3 regions of the Brevibacillus sp. MS2.2 genome follow, and region 2 is predicted to be linked to each of the others. Evidence: riboswitches for the same ligand, from Rfam matches in the RefSeq annotation. Region 2 holds a riboswitch; each other region holds the start of a gene.
The links. Region 2 has a riboswitch for cobalamin ahead of HP568_RS11875 (energy-coupling factor ABC transporter permease). Riboswitches for the same ligand answer to the same signal wherever they lie in the genome.
Positions count from the first base shown of each region.

Region 1 (4,205 bases), on a different contig from region 2:
TTGTAAAAAGACAGAAGGAGCTGGAGTTGCCCGTCCTTCTGTCTTTTTCTTTATCCTTAACCTTTTTCCATGAAGGTGCGGCACAACTGATTGAAAACAGGAGCAGCTTTCGTGATGACTTGATGCTTCACGTTAGGGATCATCTCGAGTTTTACTTTTGGTAATTTCATGGTAAGCATTTGCGCATAATGGTGTATCCGTTGATCTTGTTTGCCATAGGCAAGTAAAATCGGAAGCTGGATGTTGCCCAGACGCTCCGTACACTGATAACGATGTCCCGCAGCGTAAAGGTACTTTAAGCTGTTGGGATCTGTTTTGGAGGCGTGGGCCGTCCATTTCTCCCGCATTTCTGGGTCATCGACATGGGAGGAAGCAATTGAACGGGCAAGAAGAGGAACGCCGTGAAGCATCGACAACGCCTGGGCCATCCAAAATCGTCCATGCAAATACAGGTCATTCACTTCGGAAAAACCACTCGCGAGTATTCCGCCTTGTACATGATCAGGATAGCGAAGACAGTATTCAAGGGCGATAGAAGCACCTTGGGAGTACCCCAAAATAAAGGGACGTTCAATGCCGAGTGACCCGACAAGTTTATGGAGCCGTTCTGTCAGCTCCCCAATGGAAAAGGGCTTCTCCATCGGTGAACTGTCGCCATGGCCGGGCAGATCAGGGACAATGAGCTGATATGTATCTGCGAGTGTTTGCTGATAAACAAAATTGATGGAGCCGATGCATGGTGCATGAATACACAATAGCGGCTGGCCTTTCCCTGATATGTGAAAAGCAAACTGCTTGCCATCCTGATGGACGAGTATTTGTTCCATTTTCGTTTTCACCCCACCCTTAGGTTGTCCGATACGAAGTAGATTTTTCAATTGAAGTCTTCTTTTTTTGATGGGGAAGTGGTATTCTCGCAATAGAATAATTGGTGAAAGCAGGGTGAAGAAGTTGTTTCAAGAGCGCATTTCGAAGCTCCACACGTTTTTGACAGAGCAAGAGCTGAACGCGGTGTTGATTACCTCTCCCAAGCACGTCTACTATTTGACCGGATTTTTTACAGACCCGCATGAACGTTTTATGGGTCTCGTTATTCCTGCGGAGGGAAAACCTTCTTTAATAGTACCTGCTCTTGATCGTGAGGCAGCGGCAGAGGCTTCGTTCGTTCAAGATATCCATACACATACGGATATCCAAAACCCGTATGAAATCCTCAAGCAAGTGTTGCCAGCGAATTTGACGAAGCTGGGTATTGAGAAAAGTCATATGACTGTCGAGCGCTATGAAGCACTTGGACAGGTTGTTCTGGCGTCGAGCTATGTGGATGTGGAAGAGCCACTGCGTGAAATGCGTTTGATCAAATCGGTGGATGAAGTGGAGCGTTTGAAGCACGCTGTTCAGTTGGTCGAGGAGTCCTTGCGGGAGACCCTGAAAAAAGTCAAGACAGGCATGACCGAGACAGAAATCGTAGCTGAGCTGGAATTCCAGATGAAGCGCTTGGGTGCCGAAGGTCCGTCCTTTACGTCCATGGTATTGGCAGGGGAGAAGTCGGCACTGCCACACGGGAAACCAGGAACGCGCCAGGTGCAAGAAGGCGACTTGCTTTTGTTTGATATCGGGGTAGCAGCCAACGGATATGTATCCGATATTACCCGTACCTTTGCTGTAGGCGAGATCAGTGCTCAGCTTCAAGAAATTTACGAGACAGTATTGACTGCCAACGAAGCGGCCATTGCTGAGATTCGTCCGGGTGTGACTTTTGCGCATTTGGATAAAACCGCTCGCGATGTCATCACCGCAAAAGGCTACGGAGAATACTTCATGCACCGTCTTGGGCATGGACTTGGGATGGATGTACATGAATATCCATCTGTTCACAGCCAGAACCAAGAAGTGCTTCGTCCAGGAATGGTCTTTACGATCGAGCCAGGCATCTATCTGCCAGGTGTAGGCGGAGTGCGGATTGAAGACGATGTATTGGTTACGGAAACGGGCGTTGAAATTCTCACGCAGTTCCCGAAAAAACTGACTACTATTAATGAATGAATAAATCGTAAAAATTGAATACGTATCGAATGGTGCTAGATGGCATATGCCGTCAGCTTAAAAGGGAAGTCCGGTGAGAAACCGGCGCGGTCCCGCCACTGTAACGAGGAGCAACTAGCGAATAGCCACTGTTTTTTGCGAGACAAAAAATGGGAAGGTAGCTGGGGGTGTTGATTCGTAAGCCAGGAGACCTGCCATGCGAGCATATACAATCGACCCACGAGGATGGGGCAGATGTGGAAGCAGTCTATGAACGGGCGCCTTTGCGCCTGCTTATCGCTATATCTACGTTTGTCATGCACCTCCCGATTGAAATGGGGGGTGCTTTTTTTGTGGAGGATTTGGTTCAACCCATCATATATATACAGAAAAGGGGATGACAGATGTTTAAGGCATACAAAACACATGCAGTAATGAAAGGACTAGCTTTCGGTATCATGACAGCTGCCATGCTTTTGGTTTCGGCATGCGGCTCCTCTACGACAACACAGGCTCCAGCCAAAACAGAACAAACGGCTACTCCAGCAGCAGAGGGCAAGCCAGTAACACTAACCAATAATGGCATCGAAATGACCTATCCAACAGCACCTGAGCGTGCCGTGACATTGAACCAACACGTCACCGAAATCATGCTGGCACTGGGCCTGGCTGATAAAATGGTCGGAACCGCTTACCTAGACGATGAAATCCTTCCAGAGCTCAAAGCAGATTACGACAAGATTCCGGTACTGTCTGATAAGTATCCAACGAAAGAAGTGCTGCTGGCAGCCAACCCAGACTTCGTGTACGCTGGATGGAAAAGCGGATTCGGCGAAAAGGGCGTAGGATCGATGCAGGACTTGGAAAAGGTCGGCATCAAATCGTATCTGCAAGCATCATCTAGCATGCCTGGCCCGACTATCGACGATGTGTTTGCAGACATTACGAATATTGGACGCATTTTCCATGTGGAAGACAAAGCCAATGATTTGATCAATAAAATGAAGAGTGAAATGGACCAAACGCTTAGTAAAATTGGCAAGGTGGACGAGCCACTTAACGTGTTCGTGTACGACAACGGGGAAGATAAACCATTCACAGCAGCAAACAACTACATGACGTCCTTAATCAAAACTGCTGGCGGTAAGAACATTTTTGATGACATTCAAAAGGGTTGGGCAGAGGTCAGTTGGGAACAAGTAGTGAGTCGCAATCCAGACGTGATTATTATCGTTGACTACGGTGATAGAACCGTCGAGCAAAAACGTAATTTCCTTTTGACCAAAAAAGAACTGGCGGATATCCCGGCAATTAAAAATCAACGACTAATGGTATTGCCATTGTCTGCGGCTTCTGAAGGCGTTCGAGCACCGATTGCGCTGAAAATTTTGGCGGAAGGACTCTACCCGGATAAATTTAAATAGAGTACGACCCTTTTAAGGGAGGGAATAGCACTGCAACAGATCAAGTTACCTTATATCATCATTACTCTACTGGTCGGACTCTTCCTCTCCATTACGTTTGCAGTTACCTTGGGTTCAGTGGAGATTAAGCCGACAACGGTATGGAAAATCGCCTTATCAAAAATTCCGATGTTGAACCAATGGATTGAGGTGGATTGGTCCAAAGGGGAGCAAACGATTATTTGGGATATACGCTTTCCACGTGTTCTCTTGGGGGCGATCGTCGGCGCAGGTCTGTCTGTCGTGGGAGTAGCCATCCAGTCGTTGGTTCGCAACTCCCTGGCTGACCCGTATGTATTAGGCGTATCTTCAGGTGCTTCGGTTGGCGCTACCTCGGTGATTATATTCGGAGCATTCAGCATGTACGGGCAGTATGCACTATCCTTTGGCGCTTTTACAGGCTCCCTTGTGTCAATCATTCTCATTTTTACGCTATCCCGTATTGGAGGACAAAACTCGACGGTACGCCTGCTCATGGCTGGAATTGCGATATCTGCAATCTTGTCGGCCATTACCAGTCTCCTTGTTTTTTCAGCACCGAATGAGCATGGAATTGGGACAGTCCTGTTTTGGTTAAGTGGTAGTCTGGCTGGGGGGAAATGGGAGTACCTGACGATCCCGACATTGATTGTCGTCATCTGCCTCATCGTCTTAATGGCCCAATACCGCTCGCTCAATGCGATGCTAATGGGCGAGGAGTCAGCAGGGACATTGGGG
Region 1 covers NZ_JABSUZ010000006.1:142,788-146,992, forward strand. The annotation lists gene HP568_RS07600 (alpha/beta fold hydrolase) at 57-827, opposite strand; gene HP568_RS07605 (M24 family metallopeptidase) at 952-2,046, shown strand; cobalamin riboswitch at 2,060-2,259, shown strand; gene HP568_RS07610 (ABC transporter substrate-binding protein) at 2,430-3,449, shown strand; gene HP568_RS07615 (FecCD family ABC transporter permease) at 3,474-4,205, shown strand, end outside.
Region 1: another riboswitch for cobalamin. It lies ahead of HP568_RS07610 (ABC transporter substrate-binding protein); the one in region 2 lies ahead of HP568_RS11875 (energy-coupling factor ABC transporter permease).

Region 2 (4,205 bases):
AAACCGATACATGATCATTAATAAGTCAGTCACAATGACAGGCATACGGAGCCAGCGAAGCACCTGCAAGATTTCGGCAAACGGCACGGTAAACAAAATGAAGGCAAAGCAAGATAAGCTCGCCATGGTACGCCAAAATAAGATCCAAACTTTACTGAAGGAAGACATCGGCACATAGAGAACATACGAACCCAGTTCCCATACTGCCGCGACCTGGACCTGTACTTCTCCTGCCCTCGCTCCTTCTACCAATAGGGCAGGGAGCCCCGCCATGAAAAACGAGAGCGACACGATCATAAAGGCACAGTAGATACGGACAGGAATACGGGCATACACTACTACCCATACCGTCATCCAGACAACGACCGCCATCTGCATCCATACATGTCCCACCAGGACGAGCAGTAACAATGCACTCGCCAGCAATAGCTTATGTGCTGGAGGCAGACGTTTCAGCCTGTTTTGATAAGAAAGAGAATCAAGTTGGAGCCCGTTCATTTTTTCCGCTTATCCAACCGACCTTTGTACAAACCCACTGCGTAGCCAACCACTCCCGCTCCCAACGCCGCCTGCACCGCAAACAATAGACTCTCCGTCTCTCCTCCTGGCGGTTCTATCAGCGGCTGGAACCACGGTTCGTAGTTCGGGGCAATTTCCTTGATCGCTTCCTCCGCCACGCCGTCTGCGCCGCCAAATTCCGAATCCTGCACCAGCAACAACGGGACAATCGCCAGTACGATTACCCCCAAGAGCAATAGCCAGTTCCATCCTTTTTTCACAGCGATTCCTCCCGTTTGAGCAAACGAAGCTGTGTAAGCTCTTTTGCGTTGTAAGATAACAACCAGTTCCAAACAAGAACGGTCAACAGCCCTTCACTGATTGCGAGCGGCACTTGCGTGAATGCAAAAATTCCTGCAAATTTGGCAAACGAGGCCAACACTCCACCAGATTCAGCCGGGAATGCGAGCGCCAGTTGAATGGAAGTCACCACATACGTAGCGAGGTCAGCCAAAGCAGCCGCCGCAAAAACAGCCAGACGCTGGCTTCCGCCCACTTTCATGATCATTCGATAGATTCCGTATGCCACCAGTGGTCCTACTACCGCCATGGATACAGCATTTGCTCCTAGCGTAGTCAAGCCTCCATGTGCCAAAAGCAAGGCTTGAAACAAGAGCACCATACTCCCTAACACAGACATCGCAAAAGGTCCAAACATAATGGCGCCAAGGCCTGTTCCAGTCGGGTGAGAGCTGCTGCCTGTAACCGAAGGGATTTTCAGTGCAGATAAAACAAACGCAAACGCTCCAGCAACGCCAATAAGGAGCTTCATTTCAGGATGTTCTTTTACAATCTTGTTAATCGAGCGAATCCCAAGTATAAAAAACGGCAAGAAGACAGCCCACCAAAATAAGGCCCAGGATAATGGCAAATACCCTTCCATGATGTGCATCGCATGTCCTGTCTCTGGTTCATTGAGCAAAAAATACAGGACAAACCCCGCGATCATCAGACCAGTAGATACCAGACGAGATCGATTCATGTTCCTTCCCCCTTCACTGACTTTCGTTCTATTCCTACAAACAAAAAAATCCCATCCATCACTGGACGAGATTGTGCACACAAAACAACAGACTGACTATACAGCCTCATTGCCCGTATTCACCGCTCCTTTCCGCGAAGGTTCTGTGGGTGTGGCTTATAGGTAGGTCTCCTGGCTTCCAGATCCATGCGCTCTTTGTCCTTCCCCATACGAAAATGAGTGGTTTCCTTCTCAAAGAGAGCTCCCTGGTTACAGTGGCGGGACCGCTCGGGACTTTCACCCGATTCCCTGTTACCCTTTATGCTTCACATAAAGGCACCTAACGCCGACAATATACAATTGACAGATAATTCATGTTTGTCCCACATCATTATACCGGATCACTACATAAATCGGAAGAATATAAGTGAAAACGCATAAGTCGATGACCCACTACAAACGGAGCCATCGACCTATGCGTACTTGTTCTCTCTATTCTTTTGCGTCTACACCAATTACTTCACTAATATGTTTAAAACCATCCCGCTGCATGAGCTTGAGCAGCTTTTTGTTGATTTGCTTAGCAATACCTGGGCCCTGATAAATCATCCCTGTATACACCTGAATGAGACTGGCTCCTGCTCGGATTTTCGCGTAGGCATCTTCGCCGTTATAAATGCCCCCGACACCGATGATTGGTACCTTGTCTCCTACTTCTTGATAAATCTCCTTCACCCAAGCAGTGGAACGCTCCGTAAGAGGTCTTCCGCTCAAGCCGCCCGCTTCCTCGGCAAATCGATGTCCGGAAACTGCCTCACGTGACAAGGTCGTATTGGTTGCGATAATTCCGGAAATGCCTTCTTCCACAGCAGCGTGAACAACATCGCGCATGTGCTCATCCGACATGTCTGGTGCTACTTTCAGCAATATCGGTTTTTTCTTGATGGAACGTGCTTCCATTTCAGATGCCTTTTCCCTTACTGCACGCACCAAATGACGCAAGCTCTCTGTTTCCTGCAAGTCACGCAGATTCGGGGTATTCGGAGAGCTGATGTTAATGACGAAGTAGTGACCGTATGCATAGAGCATGTCCATACATTTGCTATAGTCGATGGCCGCCTCTTCATTCGGCGTTACTTTGTTTTTTCCGATGTTAATCCCAATCGGAACATCTGAGTATGCGTAATCGACCAAATGCTGGGAAGCCAAATACGCACCGTGATTGTTGAAGCCCATCCGGTTAATGACAGCTTGATGTTCCGGCAAGCGGAACAAACGCGGCTTCGGATTGCCTGGCTGCCCCTGCGGCGTCAACGTCCCGATTTCCACAAACCCAAAACCAAGAGCACCTAACGCATGATAGACTTCTGCATTTTTATCAAAACCGGCTGCAAGTCCGACTGGATTCGGAAACGTCATTCCCCACAGCTTATTCTCCAATCGCTGGTCTTTTACCTGATAGATCATCTTCAGGATGCTTTTGCCTGGAGCAGAATCCTCCACCAGCCTTAAGGCACCAATTGTCTTTTCATGAATCTCTTCCGCATCTTGCTGGAACAGATATTTTCTTATGAGCTGATACATCGGCTGCACTCCTTACTCCGTTTCTACCTTTTTACCTCATAGTAGAATACCATACTTTTTCGGACGGATGTAACCTTTATACGTGATACATATTTCCAAGCAAGCAGGCAAATCCTAACAGCACCACCACGCACAGGGGGATAAGTCTTTCATGAAAGTGGACGGAAAAATCGGGATTGGTCAAGCCATTATGGTGATGATGCTGACGATCGGCATTACGAACCACGTAACCGTCATCCCCCTCTTATTGAGTAAAGCCGGAAGAGATGCTTGGTTGAGCGTGTTACTTGCTGGTATCCCTTTTTCCTTCTGGGCGTATTTGCTGTTTGTGGTTAATCGAAGTTTGGATCAACAATCTTTGTATGAATGGATTTCACAACGGTCAGGAAAAATCGTCAGCAATCTCTTGCTCGTTCCAATCATGATCTGCCTGTACCTCATGGCGCTGACGAATCTGATCGATACGCAAACTTGGACAACCGTAAACTACTTGCCTCGTACACCCGAGTGGGTGACCGCTTTAGCCTTGGTCGGGCTATGTGTACTCGCTTCTATTGGAGGTATGACCTCCGTTGGAATCACAGCAGGCGTCTTGCTCCCCGTAGTCGTGTTGCTCGGATTTTTCGTCGCTTTTGGCAATATTCCCAAAAAGGATTATAGTTTTTTGCTCCCGCTTTTCCAAAACGGTTTTCGTCCGCTGCTACATGGGATGCTTTACGTTGGCGGCGGTTTCACCGAGCTGTTTCTGCTCCTTTTGCTCCAGCATCACGTACGAAAGCCGTTTCGACTCGTACACTTTTTTGTCATGCTCGGTATCACACTGCTGTTGACACTCAGCCCACTGACAGGAGCAATTGCAGAATTTGGACCTGTGGAGTCCGCTCGTCAACGTTTTCCTGCATTTGAACAATGGCGGCTACTCACAATCGGAAAAGACATCGAGAACATGGAGTTTTTCTCGATTTTTCAGTGGCTTTCTGGTGCTTTTATTCGAATAACGCTTTGCCTGATTCTTTTAGGAGATTTGATCACGATACGAACTCGAAAGCAACGCAAATTCATGATGCTGTTTTTCGGCGGAAGCATGATCGCCTTCACCGGC
Region 2 covers NZ_JABSUZ010000010.1:105,752-109,956, forward strand. The annotation lists gene cbiQ (cobalt ECF transporter T component CbiQ) at 1-498, opposite strand, end outside; gene HP568_RS11870 (energy-coupling factor ABC transporter substrate-binding protein) at 495-779, opposite strand; gene HP568_RS11875 (energy-coupling factor ABC transporter permease) at 776-1,540, opposite strand; cobalamin riboswitch at 1,685-1,878, opposite strand; gene HP568_RS11880 (quinone-dependent dihydroorotate dehydrogenase) at 2,012-3,103, opposite strand; gene HP568_RS11885 (GerAB/ArcD/ProY family transporter) at 3,255-4,205, shown strand, end outside.

Region 3 (4,205 bases), on a different contig from region 2:
CGATGATGCCAAAAAATTCTCCCTTGTCCACGCAAAAATCGATGCCGTGCAAAACTGGCGTATCCTGATACGATTTTTGCAAGTTACGCACATTGATCATCGCTTACGTTACCTCTTCCTAAAGCGTTTATTTTGCTTCAATAAATAGGCGAAAAACGGTGCTCCCAAAAATGCTGTCACGACGCCGAGCGGGATTTCCGTTGGACTCAACAGCATTCTGGCAAGCGTGTCGGCCCACAATACGTAAATACCACCGAAGATCGCAGCCATGGGCAGTAAAATACGATGGTCAGGACCAACCAGCAATCGGACGAGATGCGGTACCACCAGGCCAACGAATCCGATAATTCCCGCGATAGAAACTGCCGCTGCGGTCAGGAAAGTCGAGACGACCAGAACCACGAGCTTCGTTCGATCCACATGGACGCCGAGATGCGCTGCCTGCCGCTCCCCTAACGCAAATAGGTTCAAGGAACGCGCATAGCTCACAAGCACCATTCCACCTATGACCAAGTACGGAATCAAGACAGATGTAAAGGCCCAGCCGCGAAATGACAGGCTGCCCATAAGCCAGAACACGATCTCATTCACCGTCTGGTCAGATAGCGACACCATAAAGGAAACGAGCGAGCCGAGAAAAGCCTGCACCACGACACCAGACAAAATCAAGGTCTCGGTTTGCAGCTTTCCTTGCGTTTTCGCGAGTCCAAGTACGATCCATAAACTGAGCAGTCCTGTAAGAAAAGCGACGACAGGCGTGCTCCATGCACCCAAAAAGCTGATTTGCAAACCAAAAAGGATCAAGAAGGCTGCTCCGACAGCAGAACCGGATGCCACGCCCATCGTAAACGGATCAGCGAGCGGATTGCGCAAAACGCCCTGAAAGCCCGCTCCTGCAAGTGACAAGCAGGCCCCAATCAAGACAGCCAATACAACGCGTGGAAAACGAACCTTCATGACAATTTGCTCAGAAGACTCTGGCCACGTTACGCTGATCCACTCAGACAAGCCCGGGATTTGATGAAGCAGGATGAGCCATACTTGCGAAATGGGGAGTTGGGCCGCCCCCATCGAGATGCTGATAACTATTGATGCCAGAAGAACGAAACAGCTTACTCCTCCCCATATGAACAATCGTTTCTTCATTTTATTTCACCAGGTCAGGGTAAATCGTCTTGGCTACTTCGATCAACCCTTGTGTAATACGTGGACCAGGACGGGACAAAATATTTTGGTCCATGCCAAAGATTTGTTTTTCACGGATCGCCTTCATTTTATCCCAGCCATTGCGATTCGCGATCAGATCCTCCAGCTTGACGCCAGACTTTTCATCGGTAATTCCGCTCGCATACAAAATGACGTCCGGGTCGTTTTGCAAAATCTTTTCTTCACTGATCGGATTCCATCCTTCGGTGTCGGAAGCAATGTTTGTCGCTCCAGCCAGCGTGATGAGTTCGTCCATGAATTCGCCTTTTCCGACTGTCCAGCCCGGGGAAAATTCCAGGTATACCTTTTTCTTCTCTTCCGGTTTTACATTTTTCACTGCTTCTTGAACGTACGCGATGTCTTTCTTCATTTGCGCGACGACTTTTTCGGCTTGTTCCTGTGTATTCGTGATAACTCCCATCGTCAAAACATTGTTAAGGATATCATCCATCTTTGTCGGATGGCTAATATAGACTGGCATCCCGAGAGATTTGAGCTTGTCAGCCACTGGCTTCTCCATCGAAATTCCACCAACGATCATATCCGGCGTTTGAGCGAGAATTGCTTCTTCGTTTGGTTTGACGACCCCGCCAACTTTTGGCTTTGCCTTCGCCGCATCTGGATAATCATCATAGTCTGAGACAGCTACGATCCGATCTTCCAAGCCTAGTGCGAACAAAATCTCAGTCTCGGCAGGTGATGTTGAGACAATTCGCTCAGGAGCTTTTGCAAAGGTTACTTCTTTTCCTGCCGCATCCGTGACTGTCAATGGATACGTTGTTTGTTTTGCAGACTGCTCGGCCGCATTCTCTTGCGGTGCTGGCTGCGGTGCGCTTGTTTGTCCTCCTGGTGCTGGCTGGCTGTTATCGTTACCCGCACAACCTGCAAGGCTCGCCGCAACTAGCAGGGGGATCATGAATCGCAATGAACGTTTCATATGTAGAACTTCCTTTCTGCATGTCAAATCGACTGTTATTTCCAATAAAAAAGCGACCCTTGCTTCCATTCGGAAATCAAAAGGGTCGGCACCTTTGGGCAAACAGACAGGATGGTCTGCTTCCTGAAATAGGCCGATCCTTTCCGCGAAGGCAACAGGCACGAAAACAAACAGGCAGGTCTCCTGGCTTACGGCTGAGGAACGAGCCGATTTACAGTGGCGGGACCGCGTCGGATTTTCACCGACTTCCCTTTTCACCCGATCTTTTTGTTAGAAAGACGAGGCACCTATTTGCTGTTACGTTTGAAATTGTCACAGTTCATGACTCATCCTACATCATAGCATTCCTTGGATGAAAAAAGAATGACAAACACATAAGGCAGTACTTTCTTGCCTGCTAAAAATGAAAAATGCCTGAACAAAAGGTTCAGGCAAATGTAAAGCTTTTGGCAGGCTATTACCCTCGTTTGTGCAAATAATCCAGAATGCCCATGGAGCATACTTGCAAATCGAGCTTGAGTACCTCGAAAACTTCGTGGTCCTCATTAATGCCTTGTGACTGTAGATGATCCGAGACTCGTTCAACTAACTTACGAGACAGCTCGTCATAAGTTTGACCAGCAGCAAGCGTTGATTCTCCTTCCGCCACAAATATGGGGAGCCACTCACGAATTTGGCGGTACACGTCGTCTACCTGCTCTGACATCCCAAAATGACCAAAGTAAATCCGACTCAACTTGCTCGCTTCAAAACGGCTTAAAGACGCTAACATGGCATCCGGGTCAAACTGATTCGGCGAAGTAGATGGCAGCACGAGGTGAATACCATCCTTTTTAAGCTGTGGATAGAGTACACCTGCGGTATCACCTGTGAACATGCCGCGGCTTACGGGATCGTAGATGCTGAAGTGATGATTGGCGTGACCTGGGGAATCCAGAAACTCCAATGTGCAATTCCGTCCGATCTTGAGTGTATCTCCGTCCCCGCGAATCAAAATCCGCTCCTCGAAAACTGCCTCAATCGGATCAAACAATCGATCAAAATCATCATGATACACGGCTCTCGCGCCTGCGATCAGTCGGCTCGGATCTATGAGATGACGTGCACCTTTCGGGTGGACAACGACCTTTGCATTCGGACAATCCTTCAGAAACAGTCCTACTCCTCCTGCATGATCCAGGTGAATGTGCGTCACGATGATGTATTTTACTTGTTCCGGCGTATAACCGAGCTTGGCGAGACCAGCCTTGATGTATGGGACAGAGGGGCTTGGCCCTGTTTCTACCAATGTAAGCTCCTCTTCCGCGATCACATACGTCCCCGTACGTTCCGCCCAGCCCATATCGAAACCGTCTATTAAATGGATGCGTTCCCCTAAGTCGATTGGCTGTGATGATTGCATGTAAATACTCCTCCTTTTCAAAAAGTCTCGAGATGCCATTTTGTTGTAGGAATATTTACACTTTACCATCTATTTTGGACGCATTGGAGATAAACAACACAAAATCTTCATATTTTTATCGTATGATGAGGGCAGCAAAAACAATTCCATTATCTGGAGGGGTGCAAAATGGGTCAGCTTTTTTCTGAGTTACGACCTGAGCATGAGAAGTTTATCAAGAAGCAACGGATGTTCTTTGTTGCCTCTGCTCCTATGGACAAAGATGGTCACGTGAATCTTTCACCGAAAGGATACGATTCTTTTCGCATAATATCCCCTAATGAGGTCGCCTATTTAGACCTGACTGGAAGTGGAAACGAAACCAGTGCACATCTACAGGAAAATGGCAGGATTACGATCATGTTCTGTGCATTTGAAGGCCCCCCTCTCATCATGCGCCTATTCGGCAAAGGAACGGTTATTCTCCCAGATACACCTCGGTGGGATGAGCTCGTAAATGATTTCCCGCTTCTGCCTGGTGCTCGTCAAATCATTACCGTAAACATACAGGAAGTAAAGACTTCTTGCGGCTGGGCTATCCCCTTCTATTCCTATTCAAAAGAACGCGAAACCCTTCAGAAATGGACTTTGGCTAAAGACGAGCAGGAGCTGCTTGATTAT
Region 3 covers NZ_JABSUZ010000008.1:87,996-92,200, forward strand. The annotation lists gene HP568_RS09575 (heme ABC transporter ATP-binding protein) at 1-100, opposite strand, end outside; gene HP568_RS09580 (FecCD family ABC transporter permease) at 109-1,146, opposite strand; gene HP568_RS09585 (ABC transporter substrate-binding protein) at 1,148-2,143, opposite strand; cobalamin riboswitch at 2,300-2,449, opposite strand; gene HP568_RS09590 (MBL fold metallo-hydrolase) at 2,601-3,545, opposite strand; gene HP568_RS09595 (pyridoxamine 5'-phosphate oxidase family protein) at 3,714-4,205, shown strand, end outside.
Region 3: another riboswitch for cobalamin. It lies ahead of HP568_RS09585 (ABC transporter substrate-binding protein); the one in region 2 lies ahead of HP568_RS11875 (energy-coupling factor ABC transporter permease).